DNA from 2 places in the Pantoea sp. NSTU24 genome. Region 1 is predicted to be linked to the other one. Evidence: predicted binding sites of a transcription regulator. Region 1 holds the regulator's gene; the other holds the start of a gene.
What was found. Region 1 encodes CRP, which controls carbon source genes, mostly activating them, when cyclic AMP is high. Its sites were predicted from a motif close to ATGTGANNNNNNTCACAT; they were not measured.
Positions count from the first base shown of each region.

Region 2: a site for CRP is predicted at 4,637-4,654, ahead of ompW (outer membrane protein OmpW). Genes of this name have one in related genera too.

Region 1 is NZ_JBKIWZ010000001.1:2,890,526-2,900,993, forward strand. Features, by position in the region: gene tauC (taurine ABC transporter permease TauC) at 1-253, opposite strand, end outside; gene tauB (taurine ABC transporter ATP-binding subunit) at 250-1,017, opposite strand; gene tauA (taurine ABC transporter substrate-binding protein) at 1,027-2,004, opposite strand; gene ACLHDD_RS13875 (LacI family DNA-binding transcriptional regulator) at 2,240-3,220, shown strand; partial or broken gene ACLHDD_RS13880 (LysE family translocator) at 3,222-3,823, opposite strand; gene ACLHDD_RS13885 (hydrolase) at 3,882-4,898, shown strand; gene ACLHDD_RS13890 (YheU family protein) at 4,903-5,121, shown strand; gene ACLHDD_RS13895 (phosphoribulokinase) at 5,183-6,052, shown strand; gene ACLHDD_RS13900 (OsmC family protein) at 6,392-6,796, opposite strand; gene crp (cAMP-activated global transcriptional regulator CRP) at 7,101-7,733, shown strand; gene ACLHDD_RS13910 (YccS/YhfK family putative transporter) at 7,791-9,866, shown strand; gene argD (bifunctional acetylornithine/succinyldiaminopimelate transaminase) at 9,868-10,468, opposite strand, start outside.
Region 2 is NZ_JBKIWZ010000001.1:1,448,961-1,459,428, forward strand. Features, by position in the region: gene trpCF (bifunctional indole-3-glycerol-phosphate synthase TrpC/phosphoribosylanthranilate isomerase TrpF) at 1-1,336, shown strand, start outside; gene trpB (tryptophan synthase subunit beta) at 1,381-2,571, shown strand; gene trpA (tryptophan synthase subunit alpha) at 2,571-3,374, shown strand; gene ACLHDD_RS07050 (BON domain-containing protein) at 3,523-3,837, shown strand; gene ompW (outer membrane protein OmpW) at 3,884-4,516, opposite strand; gene ACLHDD_RS07060 (YkgJ family cysteine cluster protein) at 4,768-5,184, shown strand; gene ACLHDD_RS07065 (YciC family protein) at 5,212-5,946, shown strand; gene ACLHDD_RS07070 (septation protein A) at 5,998-6,537, shown strand; gene yciA (acyl-CoA thioester hydrolase YciA) at 6,597-7,019, shown strand; gene tonB (TonB system transport protein TonB) at 7,054-7,812, opposite strand; gene ACLHDD_RS07085 (YciI family protein) at 8,009-8,305, shown strand; gene ACLHDD_RS07090 (hypothetical protein) at 8,377-8,562, shown strand; gene ycgZ (regulatory protein YcgZ) at 8,745-8,987, opposite strand; gene ACLHDD_RS07100 (hypothetical protein) at 9,323-9,640, shown strand; gene ACLHDD_RS07105 (YciY family protein) at 9,680-9,853, opposite strand; gene cls (cardiolipin synthase) at 10,013-10,468, shown strand, end outside.

The DNA.
Region 1 (10,468 bases):
TCAGGCTGGCGGCCAGATGCTGCCACAGTGTGGCGTCCATAAAGCCCTGCGCGCTGGCGATCACCAGCAACCTGCTGAACACCTGCTGCGGCGACGGCAGAAAGAGCGGTGCGATCAGATCCAGCGCGGTCACGCCCCACCAAATCAGTAACAGCAGTGAAAGGCTCAGCAGGCTAAGGGTAAAAGGGATCGAAAAAGGCCAGCGCAGGCGACGACGAACCGGCAAAGACTTGTCATGAATGAATGCGCTCATGCAAACGCCTCCCGCTGGTCGAATACCCGGCTCAGCACATATTCTCGCTGGGCGATAAAGTCCGGATCGGATTTGATGCTGCGACACGACTCGCCCGCACTAAAGCGCCGACCAAAGTCAGGGCGCAGCCGCTCAACGATGCGGCCTGGCCCTGGCGACAGCAGGATCAGTTCACTGGCGAGAAAGATTGCCTCTTCTATATCGTGGGTAATCAGCAGGATCTGTTTGCCGCTGTCGCGCCACAGCGTCAGCAGCAGGGTCTGCATCTGCTCACGGGTAAAGGCATCCAGCGCGCCGAACGGTTCATCCAGCAGCAGCAGTTGCGGATCGGTAGCCAGCGCACGCGCGATGCCGACCCGCTGGCGTTGACCGCCGGAGAGCTGCCAGATGGCGCGCTTCTCAGCGCCTTCCAGCCCGACCTGCCTGATAAGCTTTCGCGCAATAGTCTCGCGTGCCTGACGCGCCATCCCCGCCAGCTGCAGACCAAAGGCCACATTCTCCAGCACGTTGCGCCACGGCAGCAGACCTTCATGCTGAAACACCACGCCGCGCTCCGCGCCTGGTCCGGTCACCGGCTGGTTGTCCAGCGTGATGCTGCCCGACTCCACCGGCAGGAATCCGGCAACCAGATTGAGCAGGGTCGTTTTGCCACAGCCCGACGGGCCGAGCACCACCAGCAGTTCATGGCTCTCCAGCTGCAGGTTGATATCCTGCAACACCGGCTGTCCGGCATAGCGTGCATTGAGGTGAGCGATGCGCAGCATGGTGCCTCCTTAAGGTTTCACGAGTGGCGCGACGAAGCGCGAAGTCACGTAGCTGCTGTAGTCGTTGTCCGCCTGCGGCACTCTGCCCTGTGCTTTCAGGAACTGCGCGGTATCGACGATCGCTTTATTGACCGGTCTGCCCAGCTGCTCAACCTGTTGCTGTGCCGTGAGGTAGGTATTGCCTTTGACCAGTCCCGGCACCTGCGCTTCCGGCACGCCGCTCAGGCGCGAGAGCTTACTGAGGTTCTCAGGCTGCTTCAGCCAGTTATCAGGGCTGTTAAGGTAGGCCTGCTGCGCCTCGATCGCGCTGCGGGCGAAGGCAGTGACGATCTCCGGATGCTGCTCCGCAAAATCTTTACGCACCACCCAGACATCCAGCGTCGGCGATCCCCAGCGTCCCACTTCCGCCGAGTCGGTTAACACCCGGCCCTCCTTTTCCAGCTCGTTCACCGCCGGCGCCCAGACATAGGCGCCATCGATATCGCCCCGCTGCCAGGCCGCGATAATGGCGGGCGGCTGCAGATTCACCAGCTGGACCTGCGACGGCTTAATGCCCCAGTGCTTCAGGGCCGCCAGCAGGCTGTAATGGGTGGTGGAAATAAACGGCACGGCGATGCGCTTGCCGATGAGATCCTGGGGGTTTGTGATGCTCTTCTTCACCACCAGCGCTTCAGAGTTACCCAGCTGAGAGGCGAGTAAAAAGGCTTCGATCGGCAGCTTCTGCGCCGCCGCGACCGCCAGCGGGCTGGAGCCGATATTACCAATCTGCACGTCGCCGGAGGCCAGCGCGCGAAGTACGCCTGCGCCGCTGTCGAACTTGCGCCAGTCAACGCTGGCCCCGCTCGCTTTGGCAAAACTGTTGTCGGCCTGCGCCACCTTTGCCGGTTCAGCAGAGGTCTGCCAGGCGACGGTGACATTAACGGCGTCTGCCCTGAAAGCCAGCAGCGCCAGTGCCGCCGCTAAAAATGTTAAACGTGTTGCTGCCATGATCGCGTCCCCACTCTTTTATCGTGGGGGCAGTGTCTACGGGCGCTATAATTTCATAAAGGAATTAAAAATTATCCCCTATAGAAATAAGTTCTTAGATCACTATCTGCAAAACTAAGTCGGAAATCGCAATTGCTGAAAAAGGCTAAAGTAAGCAAAAATGTCAGGCGCTCACATTGCCCCTGTGTTATTGATATGCATTCCCAATCACTGCCTGTTAAGGTCTCTGTATCTGATGTCGATCGAGAAAGTCGCTCAACTGGCTGGCGTTTCTAAAGCCACGGTATCGCGGGTTCTCAACGCGCATCCCGGCGTAAAGCCTCACACGCGTGAGAAAGTTCTGGCGGCAATCTCTGCCTGCGACTATCAGCCCAACCTGCTGGCGCGTCAGTTGCGCACAGCGCAGAGCCACATGCTGCTGGTGCTGATCTCGGATATCACCAACCCCTTCTGTTCACGCGTGGTTCAGGGCATCGAGGCTGAAGCCGAACTGCATGGCTACCATATCCTGCTCTGCAACTCTGCTTCGCAACTCCAGCGCGAAGCCGCCTATCTGAGCCTGCTGACCGGCAAAGTGGTGGATGGTGTGATCACGATGGATGCGGCGTCCGGCTTACAGGATCTGCAGGCGCTGATTGCGGGTGCACCCTGGGTGCAGTGCTGTGAATTCGATCCTGCGATCCCCGCCTCCTCCGTCAGCATCGACCACCTTGAAGCGGCACGCGACACCGTCCACTACCTTGCGGGCAAAGGGCGTCAGCGCATCGGTCTGGTGAATGGTGATATGCGTTACCTTTACTCGCATCATCGCGAAAAAGGCTACCGGCAGGCGATAGACGAGCTGGGTCATGCGTGGTCTGCTGTCGCCTATACCTATGAGATTACGCCCGAAGCGGGCAGTCAGGCGCTGCGTGAACTGATGGCGCTGCCGCAACCACCCGATGCGGTGTTTGCCGTCTCCGATGTGCTGGCGGTCGGCGTGGTGCACGCCGCGCTGGAGGCGGGTCTGCGCGTACCGGAGGATCTGGCGGTGGTGGGATTTGATGGCGTACCCTTTACCCGCAGCCTTAACCCGCCGCTGACCACCATTGAGCAGCCGATGAACGAACTGGGAGCGCGCAGCGTGCAGTTGCTGCTGCAGAAGATCCGTCAGCCTAACGCGCCGGTGATCCATGAGGTATTGCCCTGGACGCGCGTTGAACGCGCATCCAGCTGACTCAGTGCCAGATTAACAGTACGCAGGCGGCGGTCAGCAGCCCCATCGACAGGTTAAAGATTTTCCAGGCGCGACGGCTGCGCAGGATGCGGCCAATCATCGCACCAAATCCCATCCAGATAACGCCTGATATCAGGTTGACCATAAACATGCCGAGGCTGATCGCCATGACAGAGTGACGATAGGCGTCACCCGCCAGGCTGAAGCTGGCGACCGCCCCCAGCGCCATCAGCCAGGCCTTGGGGTTGATCAGCTGCAGCAGCCCCCCTGCCAGAACGGCATGGGCGCATCCGGCGCCGCATCAGTCTCCAGCTTCTCATAGCTGGACGTCGCTATCTTCCATGACAGCCAGAGCAGATAAAGGCTGCCGGCAATTTTCAGCATCAGATGCAGCGAAGGATAGAGCAGGATCAGCCCCCCTATGCCAAAGGCCACCATCAGCAGCATCACCTGCATCCCGATCATGATGCCGATCATCAGTGGAAAGGTGCGCATAAAGCCAAAATTAGCACCCGAGGCGGTGAGTAACATATTATTGGGTCCGGGCGTGATCGCCGCGACCCAGAGAAAACCCAGCATTGATAAGAAAAGACTCAGTTCCATGACAATCGGGTACTCCCTGCCCCGGTAAGAAAAAACCTCTCGAAGCTAACAGTGTGATATGGAACAGACAAGCTTTTACCACATGAAATTTTCCGGACCGGAAAACGAGCAGTTCATGCCGCCTGCGGTGCTGCGTAACGCGCACCTGCAGACGATGCTGCCGCGTCTGTTACGCCGACGCAGCACGCTGGAACCCCACTGGCAGCGTCTCGATCTGCCTGATGGCGATTTTGTTGATCTCGCCTGGAGTGAAGATCCGCAGTCTGCGCAGCATAAGCCACGCGTGGTGCTGTTTCACGGGCTGGAGGGGAGTTTTCACAGCCCCTATATTCACGGCCTGATGACCATCTGCCGCGCGCGTGGCTGGCTGGCGGTGGTGATGCATTTTCGCGGCTGCAGCGGCGAACCAAACCGGCTGAACCGCATCTATCACTCCGGTGAAACCGATGACGCCCGCTTTTTCCTGCGCTGGCTGCACACCCGCTGGGGCCGCGTTCCCACCGCCGCCGTGGGGTTTTCGCTGGGCGGTAACATGCTGGGCTGCCTGCTGGGTCAGGAGGGCGCCACTGCAGAGGTCGACGCAGGCGTGATTGTTTCTGCGCCACTGATGCTGGAACCCTGCAGCGTAAAACTGGAGCATGGTTTTTCGCGCTTCTATCAATACTATCTGCTGGCACAGCTCAAGAAGAACGCGCGCCGTAAACTGCATGCCTGGCCGGATACACTGCCGGTCAATCTGACGGAGCTGAAAGCGCTGCGGCGTCTGCGCGATTTCGATGATGCCATTACGGCGCGGGCCCACGGGTTCAGGGATGCGGCAGATTACTATCATCGGGCCAGCGCCATGCCCTGGTTAAAGCAGGTAGAAAAACCGCTGCTGATCCTGCACGCCCGCGACGATCCGTTTATGAGTGATGAGGTGATCCCGCAGAGCAGTCAATTATCTGCCACTATTACGTATCAACTGACATCACACGGTGGCCACGTGGGTTTTGTCGGCGGCACATTACGCCAGCCTGAAATGTGGCTGGAACAGCGTATCCCTCAGTGGATCGCCCCTTTTCTGGAAAACTGATCCCGTGATTATTCCCTGGCAACAGGTCTCGCCTGAGACCCTTGAAAACCTGATTGAAACCTTTGTCCTGCGCGAAGGCACAGACTACGGCGAGCAGGAGCGCAGCCTGCTGGACAAAGTGGCGGATGTGCGACGCCAGCTGGAAAGCGGTGAGGTGGTGCTGGTGTGGTCGGAACTGCATGAATCGGTCAATATTATGCCGCGCAACGCCTTCCGGGGCTGATGCGCCCACAGCCATTTCATGCTAACAATGCCTGTTACCCGATCTCACAGGGAGCTTCTCTATGTCTGCACGTCATCCTGTTATCGCAGTGACTGGTTCCAGCGGTGCAGGAACCACCACCACCAGCCTCGCATTTCGCAAAATCTTTCAGCAGCTTAATCTTCATGCGGCGGAGCTGGAAGGCGACAGTTTTCACCGCTTCACCCGCCCTGAAATGGATATGGCGATCCGTAAGGCGCGCGATTTAGGACGTCACATCAGCTACTTTGGCCCTGAAGCCAACGACTTTGGCCTGCTGGAGCGAAGCTTTAAAGAGTATGGCTATAGCGGACAGGGACAGTCGCGCAAATATCTGCACACCTACGATGAGGCGGTGCCGTGGAATCAGGTGCCCGGCACCTTCACACCATGGCAGCCGCTGCCGCAGAACACCGACATCCTTTTCTATGAGGGTCTGCACGGCGGCGTGGTGACGGCGCAGCACAACGTGGCAAAGCAGGTCGATCTGCTGGTGGGCGTGGTCCCGATTGTTAACCTTGAGTGGATCCAGAAGCTGGTACGCGATACCAGCGAGCGTGGTCACTCCCGTGAAGCGGTGATGGATTCCGTCGTCCGGTCGATGGAAGATTACATCAACTTCATCACGCCACAGTTCTCACGAACCCATATCAACTTTCAGCGCGTCCCGACCGTGGACACCTCAAACCCGTTTGCCGCTCGCGCCATCCCGTCACTGGATGAGAGTTTTGTGGTGATTCATTTTCAGGCGCTGGAAGATATCGACTTCCCCTATCTGCTGGCGATGCTGCAGGGCTCTTTTATCTCGCACATCAATACGCTGGTCGTGCCCGGCGGCAAAATGGGCCTGGCGATGGAGCTGATTATGGGCCCGCTGGTGAAGCGGCTGATGGAAGGTAAACGGATAGAGTGAGGGAATGAATGCGCAGGTTTCAGGAATGTCGCTACAGACAAAACCTGGGCACACAGGATCGGACAGTGCATTAGCTCAACACACAGGGAACCGGGGCAGAAGAGGAAAGCGTCCCGCGCCCAGGACCAAAACGCCGGGCGCGTTTTTGAACACCGCAATGCGTTGGCCCGGCTACGGGCGCACATCAGGGATGAGATGCGCAATCGCGCGGCCAGCAATGGGCTCAGGCGACGTTCCGATCTGACCCCATTTCCTGCGCAGGCACAATCTCAACGCGGATTCCCTGCCCGGGTCAGGTCTTATAACGGACGGCCACTCACGTTAAAAAACCTGCGGCTATTATAACTCAATGACTTCGTAGCTGTGCGTCATTGTCACGCCTTTACCCAGCATGATGGCGACCGAGCAATATTTTTCCGCCGAAAGATCCACCGCGCGTGAGACCGCTTTATCCTGGAGCGATTTGCCACTAACGATAAAATGCAGGTTGATGTGCGTAAAGATTCGCGGTGCCTCTTCACGACGTTCTGAGGTCAATTTTACTTCGCAATCAGCCACATCGTTGCGGCCTTTTTGCAGAATTGAGACTACGTCGATCGCGCTGCACCCACCCGCCGCCATCAGCACCATCTCCATTGGACTGGGCGCTTTATCCCCCGAATTGCCATCCATCAGGATCTGATGGCCGGATGAGGATTCTCCAAGGAATGTCAGTCCTTCTACCCATTTCACTCTTGCCTGCATGATTTTTACTCCGGAATACGCTGTTTTGTCGCCAGAGTACGCTTTCCCCTGGTAAACAGCAATCCGGAGAAATCCGCCTGTAGCTGAAGCGAGACAACAGAAGACAGTCGGCTAAAGCTGTGCTACAAACAGTGCTGAAAATAGTTTTCGTCACCCGATGACGAAGCCGGGAAGAATGATGCGCACTGCGCCTGATGCGGCCCGAATAATTTCCTGAAAGGGAAAACGCTTGAAGCTTTCACCGCCTGACAGGGAAAACTGCCCCCTGTATTTTGGGCACGATTACAACAGAGGATAATAGCGAATGGTTCTCGGCAAACCGCAAACAGACCCTACACTCGAATGGTTCCTGTCCCATTGCCATATTCACAAGTATCCATCCAAAAGTACGCTGATTCATCAAGGTGAAAAAGCAGAAACGCTTTACTACATCGTGAAAGGTTCCGTCGCGGTTCTGATTAAAGATGAAGAAGGCAAAGAGATGATTCTTTCCTACCTGAATCAGGGTGATTTTATTGGTGAGCTTGGCCTGTTCGAAGAAGGCCAGGAGCGCAGCGCCTGGGTACGTGCGAAAAGTGCGTGTGAAGTGGCAGAGATTTCCTACAAGAAATTCCGTCAGCTGATTCAGGTTAACCCTGACATCCTGATGCGACTCTCGTCGCAGATGGCGCGTCGCCTGCAGGTCACGTCCGAAAAAGTGGGTAATCTCGCTTTCCTCGACGTCACCGGACGCATTGCACAGACCCTGCTCAACCTGGCGAAACAGCCAGATGCCATGACGCATCCCGACGGCATGCAAATTAAAATTACGCGTCAGGAAATTGGCCAGATTGTTGGTTGTTCACGTGAAACCGTGGGCCGTATTCTGAAGATGCTGGAAGATCAGAATCTGATCTCTGCACACGGCAAAACCATCGTCGTTTACGGCACCCGCTAATTCCTGTCACCCACGGCGTGATGGCAACATCACGCCGTTATTGTTTGTGCTGAGCCGATGTGGCGTCGAATAATTTACCATCCTGAAGTGAACTACGCCTTGCGGCAGACGCTGGTGCTCTGCCTGCCGGTCGCGCTGGGCTGGCTGACTGGCGACCTGCAAAAAGGCCTGCTCTTCTCGCTGGTGCCTGCCTGCTGCAACATCGCTGGTCTGGATACACCGCATAAACGCTTCTTCAAACGCCTGATCGTGGGTGGCAGCCTGTTTGCCCTCGGTAGCTTCCTGATCCAGTGGCTCACTCTGCAGACGGTGCCGCTGCCGCTGATCCTGTTGATCATGCCCCTGCTGCTCGGCGTAACCGGCGAGATCAGCCCGCTGCATGGTCGTCTGCTGCCCGGCACCCTTATCGCCGCTATCTTTACCCTGAGCCTGGTCGGTCGCATGCCGATCTATGTTCCGCCGCTGCTCTATATTGGCGGTACGCTCTGGTACGGGCTGTTTAACTGGTTCTGGTTCTGGCTGTGGAAAGAGCAGCCGATGCGCGAGAGCCTGAGTCTGATCTACCGCGAGCTGGCTAACTACTGCGACGCCAAATATACCCTGCTGACGCAGCTGACCGACCCGGAAAAGGCCCTGCCGCCGTTGCTGGCTCGCCAGCAGAAGGTGGTCGATCTGATCAACACCTGTTATCAGCAGATGCACATGCTGTCGGCCAGCCGCGACCACAGCCACAAGCGGCTGACGCGCGCCTTTCAGGTGGCGCTGGATCTGCAGGAGCATATCTCGGTCAGCCTGCATCGGCCGGAAGAGGTGCAGAAGCTGGTCGAGCAGAGCCATGCCGAAGCGGTGATCCGCTGGAATGCCAAAACCATCTCGGCCCGGCTGTGGGTGCTGGCGGATAATATTCTTTACCACCGCCTGCCCGAACGTTTTGCAATGGACAAACAGCTCGGCGCGCTGGAGAAAATCGCGCATCAGCATCCCAACAATCCGGTGGGGCATTTCTGCCTGTATCACTTCAACCGGATTGCCCGGGTCCTGCGAACGCAGAAACCGCTTTATCAGCGCGACCTGATGGCCGATCGCCAGCGCCGCCTGCCGCTGCTGCCCGCCCTGCGCAGCTACCTCTCGCTGCGCTCCTCGTCACTGCGCACCGCCGCTCGCTTTGCAGTCATGCTGATGCTGGGCAGCGCGCTGGCGCTGTTCTTCAACATTCCCAAGCCCTACTGGATCCTGATGACCATTATGTTCGTCAGCCAGAACGGCTACAGTGCCACCCGTGTCCGCATCCAGCACCGGGCGCTGGGCACCTTTGCCGGGCTGGTGATTGCGGCCGCCACGCTGCGTCTGGCGGTGCCGGAGTCGCTGGTGCTGCTGATCATGCTGGCGATCACCTTTATCAGCTACCGCTTTACCCGCCAGTTTTATGGCTGGTCGATGATCGGCTTCACGGTGACCGCCGTGTACTCGCTGCAGCTGCTGTCGCTGAACGGCGCACAGTTTCTGCTGCCGCGACTGATGGATACGCTGATGGGCTGCCTGATCGCTTTTGGCGGAATGCTCTGGCTCTGGCCGCAGTGGCAGAGCGGCTTGCTGCGACAGAACGCGCATGATGCGCTGGAAACCTATCAGGATGCACTCCGGCTGTTGCTGGGCAATGAGCAATCACCGGACAAGCTGGCTTACCAGCGTGTGCAGGTGAATCAGGCACACAATGCGCTGTTCAATTCCCTTAATCAGGCAATGCAGGAGCCGGCGTTCAACGCTCAGTATCTGAAAGATATGCGGCTGTGGGTGACGCACAGCCAGTTTATTGTCGAGCATATTAATGCGATGACGATTCTGGCGCGCGAACACACCATGCTCACCGCCTCACTGGCCGAACGCTATCTGCAATCCTGTGAAATCGCGCTGCAGCGGTGCCAGCAGCGGCTGGAATATGATGGGGCAAGTTCACAGGTCAACCTGCTGGATGAGCTGGAAAATATCAGTGAGGGGCCGGTCACGGTCGTGGAGCAGCATGTGCGCCGCATTCTCGATCATCTGAGCGTGATGCACACTATCTCATCACTGGCGTGGAGCCAGCGACCACAACATGGCCGCTGGCTGATCCGGCATTTACGGAAGCGCTGATTTAGCCGTTAAGCACGTTGCCGACCGCCGTGGCGAAGCGACGCATGCCCTCTTCGATATCAGCCGTTTCAATGATCAGCGACGGCGCGAAACGCATCACGTCGGTACCGGCAACCAGTACCATCACCCCTTCTGCCGCGGCGGCATTCAGAATGTCGCGCGATTTACCGGCATGCTGAGGCTTCAGCGCCGCGCCAATCAGCAGGCCCTTGCCGCGAATATCGCTGAACAGATCATACTTCGCGTCAATCGCCTGCAGCGCCGTCACAAAGTGCTGACGACGCTCTTCCACGCCCGCCAGCACCGTCGGGGTGTTGATGATATCCAGCGCGGTTTCAGCGATGGCGCAGGCCAGGGGATTCCCGCCATAGGTGGTGCCATGCACGCCCGGTGCCATTGTTGAGGCGATCTCATTGGTGGTCAGCATGGCGCTGACCGGGAACCCGCCACCCAGCGCTTTGGCAGAGGTCAGGATGTCGGGCTGAATGCCATAGTGTTCATAGGCAAACAACCTGCCGCTGCGTCCCATGCCGCTCTGCACCTCATCCAGCACCAGCAGCGCCTGATGCTGGTCGCAAAGCTCACGCAATCCCTGCATAAAG
Region 2 (10,468 bases), 1.4 Mb from region 1:
TGTTCAGGATAAAGCGATTTGGGTGGAAGCCCGTCAGCAGCAGCAGCCGCTCTCTACTTTTCAGAACAGCATCGAACCTGCCAGCCGTCATTTTTATGACGCGCTGCAGGGTGCACGCACCGCGTTTATCCTTGAGTGTAAAAAAGCATCGCCCTCTAAAGGGGTGATCCGTAAGGATTTCGACCCGGCTGCGATTGCCGGGGTCTATCGCCACTATGCGTCCGCGGTTTCCGTGCTGACCGATGAGAAATATTTTCAGGGTGACTTCGCTTTTCTGCCGATTGTCAGCGCGGCGATCACCCAGCCGGTGCTGTGCAAAGATTTTATTATCGACCCTTATCAGATCTACCTGGCGCGTTACTACCAGGCGGATGCCATCCTGCTGATGCTCTCTGTGCTGGATGATGAGCAGTATCGTCAGCTGGCGGCCGTGGCGCACAGCCTGAAGATGGGTATCCTGACCGAAGTCAGTAACGAAGAGGAACTGGAGCGCGCCATCGCCCTGCAGGCAAAAGTCGTCGGCATCAACAATCGCGATCTGCGTGATCTCTCTATCGATCTCAACCGCACACGCCAGCTGGCCCCACGCCTGTCGCACGGCGTTACGGTGATCAGCGAGTCGGGAATCAACAGCTATGCCGATATTCGCGAGCTGAGTCATTTTGCCAACGGCTTCCTGATTGGCTCCGCACTGATGGAAGAGCCGGATCTGACCGGTGCCGTGCGTCGGGTTACCCTGGGCAGTAACAAAGTGTGCGGCCTGACCCGCCCTGAAGATGCGCGTGCCGCCTATGAAGCCGGTGCCATCTATGGCGGCCTGATCTTTGCCGAAGGCTCGCCGCGCCTGATCGACACGGCCACGGCACAGTCGGTGATCGCCGCCGCGCCGCTGCGCTATGTCGGTGTGTTCCGCAATAATCCAATAAGTGACATTGTCACGCATACTGCCGCCCTTTCTTTGTCCGCTGTGCAACTGCATGGCGATGAGACCCCGGCCTTTGTGGCTGACCTGCGTGCCGCGCTGCCTGCGGCGGTTCAGATCTGGAAGGCGCTGCGCATTGAGAGCAGCGTGCCGGTCCGCGACTGGCCGCACGTGGACCGCTACGTGTTCGACAACGGCAATGGCGGCACCGGAGAGCGTTTCGACTGGTCACTGCTGCAAGGGCAGACTCTGGACAATGTGCTGCTGGCCGGTGGCCTCCGCGCGGATAACTGTGTTGAAGCCGCGCAGCTGGGCTGTGCCGGGCTTGACTTCAACTCTGGCGTAGAAAGTGCGCCCGGCATCAAAGATGCCCGCAAAATTGCTGCTGTGTTTCAGACACTGCGTGCCTACTGATTTGCCTGGCCCGCTTCAATGCGGGCCCAAAAAGGAAGATAAAAATGACGTTACTCAATCCCTATTTTGGCGAATTTGGCGGAATGTATGTTCCGCAGATCCTGATGCCCGCGCTGCGCCAGCTCGAACAGGCGTTTGTTGACGCGCAAAAAGATCCGGCGTTTCAGGCCGAATTTACCGACCTGCTGAAGAACTATGCAGGTCGTCCGACTGCCCTGACGCTGTGCAAAAACCTGACCAAAGGCACAAAGACCCGCCTCTATCTCAAGCGTGAAGATCTGCTGCACGGGGGGGCGCACAAGACAAACCAGGTGCTGGGTCAGGCGCTGTTAGCTAAACGCATGGGCAAAAACGAAATCATCGCTGAAACCGGTGCGGGTCAGCACGGTGTGGCCTCCGCCCTTGCCTGTGCGCTGCTGGGCATGAAGTGCCGCATTTACATGGGTGCAAAAGATGTTGAGCGTCAGTCGCCAAACGTGTTCCGTATGCGTCTGATGGGCGCGGAAGTGATTCCGGTTCACAGCGGCTCCGCCACGCTGAAAGATGCCTGTAATGAGGCGCTGCGTGACTGGTCCGGCAGTTATGAAACCGCGCACTATATGCTCGGCACGGCGGCGGGCCCCCATCCCTTCCCGACGATTGTGCGCGAGTTCCAGCGCATGATTGGCGAGGAGACCAAAAAGCAGATTCTGGAAAAAGAGGGACGCCTGCCGGATGCGATCCTCGCCTGTGTAGGCGGTGGGTCTAATGCCATCGGGATGTTTGCTGACTTCATCGATGAGACCAGCGTGAAGCTGATCGGCGTTGAACCTGCGGGACATGGCATCGAGACGGGCGAGCATGGCGCGCCGCTGAAGCATGGTCGCGTAGGGATCTACTTCGGCATGAAAGCGCCGATGATGCAGACGCACGACGGTCAGATCGAAGAGTCCTACTCTATCTCTGCCGGCCTCGACTTCCCATCGGTAGGCCCGCAGCATGCGCATCTCAACAGTATCGGTCGCGCAGACTATGTCTCGATTACCGATAATGAGGCGATGGACGCTTTCAAACAGCTCTGCCGCGCGGAAGGCATTATTCCGGCACTGGAGTCTTCCCATGCGCTGGCTCATGCGCTGAAGATGATCCATGCGGAACCGGAGAAAGAGCAGCTGATTGTGGTTAACCTTTCTGGCCGTGGCGACAAAGATATTTTCACCGTTCATGACATTCTGACTGCGCAGGGAGAAATCTGATGGAACGTTATAACCAACTGTTTACCCGCCTGTCAGCGAACAACGAAGGTGCCTTCGTTCCTTTTGTGACGCTGGGCGATCCGTCACCCGCGCTGTCACTGCGCGTTATCGACGCGCTGGTTGAAGGGGGCGCGGATGCCCTGGAGTTAGGGATCCCCTTCTCCGACCCCCTGGCGGACGGCCCGACTATCCAGAATGCGACGCTCCGCGCCTTTGCGGCAGGCACCAACACCAGCCAGTGCTTTGAGATGCTGGCGACCATTCGCCGTAAATATCCGGACCTGCCGATTGGCCTGCTGATGTACGCCAACCTGGTCTTCACCAACGGTGTGGATGCGTTCTATGCCCGTTGTGCCGAAGCCGGTGTGGATTCAGTGCTGGTGGCTGACGTGCCGGTTGAAGAGTCAGCGCCCTTCCGGCAGGCAGCGCTGCGTCATGGCGTAGCACCGATCTTCATCTGTCCACCTAATGCCAGCGATGAGCTGCTGCGTGAGATCGCCTCGCACGGCCGCGGTTACACCTATCTGTTGTCGCGTGCAGGCGTGACCGGTGCTGAAAACCGCGCCAGCCTGCCGCTGCAGCATCTGATCGACAAGCTGCGCGAATATCATGCCGCGCCGCCGTTGCAGGGCTTTGGTATTTCGGAACCAGAGCAGGTGAAAGAGGCGATCGCGGCCGGTGCCGCAGGCGCTATCTCCGGCTCAGCGATTGTCAGGATCATCGAAAAGCATCATGCCGAACCGGAAATCATGCTGAGCGAACTCAAGCATTTTGTCAGTCGCCTTAAAGCGGCCAGCCGCTAATCCTGTCATCATGCCTTATCGCCTGATAAGGCATGATTTGTTTCCTTTTTTACCTCCCGTGATTTGCCCTTTTCCTTAAATCTGCACCACAATGACAATGCGCCGTTACGGTAACGGCGTATCCAATTTGTGACAGGGAGAGAAAGCAATGAAATTCGTTAAAATGCTGGCAGGTGCTGCACTGGCGGGCGTGGTTGCGCTGACACTGAGCGCCTGTGCGCCAACCGCAACTAAAGAGGGAACCGGTGGCTATATCGATGACACCGTGGTCACCACCAAAGTCAAAGGTGCGCTGCTGAAAGATGAGTCGCTGAAGTCGACGGAAATCAACGTAGAAACCTTCAAAGGCAAAGTTCAGCTGAGCGGCTTTGTTTCATCGCCACAGATGGCCAACCGCGCCGTTCAGGTGACACGCAGCGTGGCAGGCGTAAGATCGGTTGTTAACAACATGCAGATCAAGTAACGTCTGTGCTGCAAAAAAGGCCGCTGATTCAGCGGCCTTTTTATCATCAGAAACGGTAACCCGCCCCGAAGAAGAACACCCAGGGGTCAACGCGCATATTGATGTTCTGCTGTTCGCCGCCCGCTTTAAACTTCACTTCCGTATCGATATCCATGTACCACAGCGACGCATTCAGCATCCAGTCACGGTTGATCTGATAGTCAAGACCGACCTGACCTGCTACACCCCAGGAGTCTTTAACGCTGAGGTCGGTCAGGCCCGCATCGCGGCCAGTCTGGTTGAACTTAGCATCATAGAAGGTGGTGTAGTTCACGCCCACGCCCACGTAAGGACGCACCGGACTTTTGCTGTCGAAGAAGTAATACTGTGCCATCAGCGTAGGCGGTAACTGCCGTACCGTCGCCAGCGTGCCAGTGGGGCCGAGCCCTACTTTGTGGCGGAATGGCGTGGCGGCCAGCAGCTCAACACCGATGTTATCTGTTGCCATCCAGGTAAATGTCAGGCCCAACTGCGTGTCATTCGAGGCACTGAATTCACCCATGCCTAACACGTTATCAGAACCCTCGACAGGCCGGACGGTGGCACTGCCGGCCCGCATGAAGAAGTCGCCCGCCTCGTGAGCCATTGCCAGCTGGGGCACTGCCAGTGCCAGCACCATCACGCATTTTGCCAGTTTCATTATCACTCCTTTGCTTAATCTGAAATCGCGAACACCTTCGTTTTTTGCTGGCAAATATTTAACGTGATTTACAGAAAATTGCACTCTGAACGTTTCGGATAAATTGCTTAAAAAACAATGAATTGATTTAGATCAATTTCAGAACCCACTGGTAACGAAAAATAGCGCTTGCTGAATAATTTAAGCCAGCCTATTTTGCTTCTCTTCCCTGTTGATTTTGGTTCGATGCCCTGGGAGGGGCGGGTGATCAAATGCATGAAATAACGAATCCCTGTGTCAGCTGTGGCGCCTGCTGCGCCCATTTCCGCGTCTCTTTTTACTGGGCCGAAGCCGATGATGCTGGCGGGCTGGTGCCGACCCACTTAACCGAACCGCTCAGCCTGCTGATGCGCAATATGCGGGGAACGAACGATCGCCCCCCCCGCTGCGTCGCTCTGGAGGGAGAAATTGGCGGCTGCGTTTCCTGCGGGATTTATGAGCAACGTCCGACGCCCTGTCGCGAGTTTGCCATGTCCGGTGAAGCAGGCATTCATAACGAAGCCTGCGATCGCGCCCGCGCCCGTTATGGCCTTCCTGCGCTTTTTTCTCCTTCTTTACCTGATATGACAGAAAGTTATGCCGCGGCGGGTGCCCGCGAGCTGCCAGAACATGTACAATCGCCGGGTTAATTAACCCGGTTCCTCCAAGGAGTGTACATGTCTATCACGGCCAGCTCGTTATACCGTGACACAGGAAATTTTGCGCGTCATCAACTGGCTACGTTACTGTTGCTGTCGCTGCTGACCGCTTTTATTACCGTTATGCTGGTGCATGTGCTGACGCCTGGTGCCGATCAGATGGCCCTGCTCCAGCAGAATGACGACAGCGCCGGTTCGCTGTTTGAGATGGTACAGAATATGTCCCCGGAGCAGCAGCAGGTCCTGCTGCACGCCTCGGCCGCCAGCACCTTTGCGGCGCTGATGGGTAATACGCTGCTACTGGGCGGCATGCTCTGCCTGATCCCACTGGTCTCAGCCGGTCAGCGAGTCAGCGCGCTGCGGGCAATTGGCGCATCCGTGCCAATGCTGCCTAAACTGCTGCTGCTTACCTTTCTGATGACGCTGGTGGCGCAACTGGGCTTTATGGTGCTGGTGGTGCCGGGCGTACTGCTGACGATTCTTCTGTCACTGGCCCCGGTTATGGTCGCCAGTGAAAAAATGGGTGTCTTTGCCGCTATGCGCGCCAGTATGCGCATGGCGTGGAAGAACGTGAAGCTGATTGCGCCCGCAATCCTGCTCTGGCTGCTGGCCAAGGTGGTGGTGATGTTGTTCTTCTCGTCGCTGACCGTGCTACCGCTCAATGTCTCATCAGTGATTTTCACCGCAGCGGGTAACCTGGTGTCGGCGATGTTGATTATTTATCTTTATCGGCTCTATATGCTTTTACGTTGATTTGCCATCGGCCTTCGGGCTGATACGCAGCCAACTCTGAATGGAAAAACTATGAAGCAGCTACTCGACTTTCTTCCCCTGGTCGTTTTTTTCATCTTTTATAAGCTGTATGACATCTTTGTGGCCTCCGGCGCACTGATCGTTGCGACCGGCCTGGCACTGGTTGTCAGCTGGGTGCTCTATCGCAAGCTGGAAAAGATGACGATTTTCACCTTTGTGCTGGTGGCCGTATTTGGCACTCTGACGCTGGTGTTCCATAACGATGAGTTCATCAAATGGAAAGTTACCGTGATTTACAGCCTGTTTGCCGCTGCTCTGCTTTACAGCCAGTGGTTCATGCAGCAGACGCTGATTCAGCGCATGCTGGGCAAAGAGCTGCAATTGCCTGAAACTGTCTGGCGTCGGCTCAATGTGGCCTGGGCGCTGTTCTTCCTGATTTGTGGCCTGGTGAATATCTATGTCGCCTTTTGGTTACCTCAGGCGTTCTGGGTTAACTTTAAGGTATTCGGCCTTTCCGGTCTGACACTCCTGTTTACCCTGCTCAGCGGGCTTTATATCTGGCGACAGATGCCGCAGCAGGAACAAAAATAATGACACAGCCCGGTTCGCCGGGCATTTTTTTGGCACTGACCTGCAAATAAGTGGACGCAATGGACGAAAAACACAAACTGCCGCAAGGCGAAATGGTACTGCGCACGCTCGCCATGCCGGCAGACACCAACGCCAACGGCGATATCTTTGGTGGCTGGCTGATGTCGCAGATGGATATGGGCGGCGCGATTCTGGCTAAAGAGATCGCGGAAGGCCGTGTGGTAACTGTACGTGTCGATGGCATGTCATTTATGAAACCGGTCGCCGTAGGCGATGTGGTGAGTTGCCATGCGAGTTGCATCCGGACCGGCAACAGCTCTATGACAATTAACGTCGAAGTGTGGATCAAAAAGGTGTCATCTGAGCCGATCGGCCAGACTTACTGTGCCACGGAAGCCGTATTCATCTACGTGGCCGTGGATAACGAAGGCAAATCGCGTCCTCTGCCCGCCGGTCGCGCTAATCAGTCTTCCGGCGAATAAGTGACGGGTCAGGCCTGGCAGTCTGACCCGGTATTTATTCGAGACTGGCGCCACCGTTAATTTTAAACACGATATTCATCGTCATTCCCTTGGCTGGCCGTCCGCTCTGATAGCGCCAGTTTTTCATCGCCTGCTTCACCGTGCGCTCAAACATATTCGCCGGCTGGGCGGAGAGGATTTCGATATTATCGACCCGTCCGTCACTGTCGACGTCAAATTTCACGCGGACCCGCCCCTCAATCCGCAGGGCAAACGCACGGGGTGGATAGCCCGGTTTGCTGATGCTTAACGCTTTTGGCCCCGCTGACGCAGAAACAGTGGGTGACGGTGCGGCTTTTGGTGCTGCGGCCGGTTTTTTCTCTGACGTGGGCGTCTTTTGCTGGAAAGGGTTAGCCTGCGGCTTGCTCTCCTGACGCGGCTTCACCTCACGTGCTGGCTGCTGCCGGTGTTCTGGTTTGGGTTTGGGTTTAGGTACAGGTTTTGGCTTAGGTTCGGGTTTAGGTATTGGCACCGGCTCAGCCTTAGGGGGTTCGGGTGTCGGCTCAGGCTCCGGAGTAGGCTCCTGTTCAGGCTCGGATTGTGGTGCAGGTGGCACCACTGCCGCAGGTGCAGGCGCGGGCTGAACCTCCGGCGCCACCATGGTGACGCTGATAGGCTGAGATGCCTCCGGTACCTTAATCTCCTGCCCAAATGACGCGTAGAGAATTCCGGCAATCACGCCCCCATGCAGGATGATGGACAGCAGCATGGAGACAGACGTGCGTTTAGGTAGTGGCATAGTCAGCGTGGTCATAACGATCGCAGTGATTGAGTGAGGCTGCAATTTTAAATGCAAATAGCAATCAGTTTCAATAACTCCCCTGCGCCGTCCTGCATAAAAGTGCTTTTAGCCCTTTATGCGGAGCCCTGCACTGCCTGCAGGTTTCGTTTGCACATTGCATGGCGATCCCTTAACGTGTTGCGAAATTCTGAATACTGGGAGTTACTGAGTGCTTTACGTCATATATGCAGAAGATACTGCAGATTCACTGGAAAAGCGTAATGCCGTGCGCCCTGCCCATCTGGCCCGGCTCAAACTGCTGCAGGAAGAGGGGCGCCTGATTATCGCTGGCCCGATGCCTGCAGTAGACAGTAACGATCCCGGTGTCGCGGGCTTTACCGGGTCAACCGTCGTTGCTGAGTTCCCGTCACTGGAAGCGGCACAATCCTGGGCGCAGGACGACCCTTACTTCGCGGCGGGTGTTTACGCCCAGGTTACGGTTAAGCCGTTCAAGCGCGTCTTCTGATAGCTGGCGGGCGATAAAGATGGCTTCTGTGTCTGACACAGGAGCCATTTTTCTTTGCAGGGTAAGAAAAAATGCAGATTGTGATTACTGGATTACTGGTCATCATCATTGTCATGACGGGGAGTGCCGTTTATCTCTGGCGGAGACGGGGCTGGCGGAAAGCAAGGCAGTGGATTGTGATGCTGATTGTGCTGGCGGCAGCACTGCAAATGGTTAACGTTGTGCTGATGATGAACGCACAACGTCTTTCGGGATAATGTTCACTGAAATAATCTCTGCAAAAAAATTTTCGCCGTGTAGTCTGCTGCTGATACTTTCTTTGTACCGGGGCTCAGAGGCGAATACGTCGAAAAGAATTGCGTGGAAAGGCAGAGAGGTTGTTTATGCGCTTAGCGAGCCAGACTGCAATGAAGTCTGCGCTGGCTCCCCCGCTATGCAATTAACCACGATCCAGAATCAGGCCAATCAGTGCGTGATAGTGCTGCTCTTCTTCCGGGCTGGTTACATGCTGCAAACGCTTGATCAGTTTTGAGCAGATAGCCTTACGATTAAGGGTACGGCCCGAACTGATGATTTCAGTAACAACCGATCCCAGGATTGCCTGCTGCGAAGGTTGCGCAGCGCTGTATAAGTACGCGGAGATGTCAGATACTGAAGCGGGAATACGAGTATTAGTCTGCATGATTGACCTCATTGCGTTTTTGGTAAATGTCTTAACCGATGAAGCAAAGTTATACAATAACGCTCTTTATGTACAGATATTTAGTTATCTGATTTTCCATCAACTCATCAATTTAATAAATAAAACAATAAAATCAACACTTTAAAAAAACGTAAAGTTGTACAAATTTTTCCCGGCATCTTGTACAACCCACCTGCAACCTTACCTTCCCGTCAAAAAACAAACTGTTCATCATTTTTTCAGTCACGACGATGCAATTTCTGGCAGAGCTGTCTACATTTGGATCTTACAGGTTAACCCTCTGAATGGATGCACAGCGCAGTCGCGACCTTATTATGCATAAAACTTATCCCGGTCAGCCCTTAACTCTGTTAGCGCCGCTACTATTACGTCTTGCAGCGATCGCCGACCCTAAAATTGAAGTGATGAGCGGTTATCCCGCTCATTGCTCGGCATGGCTGACGATCTACTATCAGCGAAAATCAGGACGCTGGTCCTATGAATGGTACGATCGGAAGGGTTGCCGACGGCCAGCCCTGCTGGGCGATACGATGGGATGTCTGATGCATGAGGTCAGCGATCGGGGAGCTTCGCAGCAGGAGCACCTGATGGCGCGACGCCTGCTGGCGGAGACGGGATTTATGGAAGCCTGACGAAGCGGTTATCCGCCAGGCGCTCCGCGTCGGTTAACGCTAGACCATCTGCGTAATGAACAGAATCGAACGACGCTGCTGTTGTGCCAGCTGGTGGCGGATGCAGTGAATACGCTTATAACGCCGTGAATGCCCTTCCAGCCAGCGTGAACGGCGGCGATGAACCTGCCTCAGCATTCTCCAGCGCGCCACCTCATTTCTGCTTCTTTTCATTACTTCCTCTCTGACATCAAATCCGCGTGGGCATTATAGAGATCTCTGCGCAAATGCCAAATCTGATCGCCTGCTCAGACACGTCAGGATTAAAGGTTTCGTTAGCGTGCATCTGCACGTAAACTTGCCAGACGGAAGCGCGAACGGGATGTCCACTTTATGACCACTTTTTACACGCTTATCAGCTGGTTGCTGCTGTTTGGATACTGGCTGCTGATTGCTGGTGTCACCCTGCGCATCCTGATGAAGCGGCGGGCTGTCACCTCTGCAATGGCCTGGCTGCTGGTAATCTATATCCTGCCGCTGGTAGGCATCATCGCTTATCTCTCCTTTGGCGAACTGCATCTGGGAAAACGCCGCGCAGAGCGCGCACGCACCATGTGGCCGTCAACCGCGCGCTGGCTCAACGATCTCAAACAGTGCCGTGAAATTTTTGCTACCGGGCACAGCGACGTGGCACGTTCCCTGTTTGAGCTTTGCTATCATCGCCAGGGAATCGCCGGGGTAAAGGGCAATCAGCTTCAGCTACTGACCAGCTCAGACGATGTCATGCAGGCGCTAATCCGCGATATTCAGCTGGCCCGCCATAATATCGAGATGGTGTTCTATATCTGG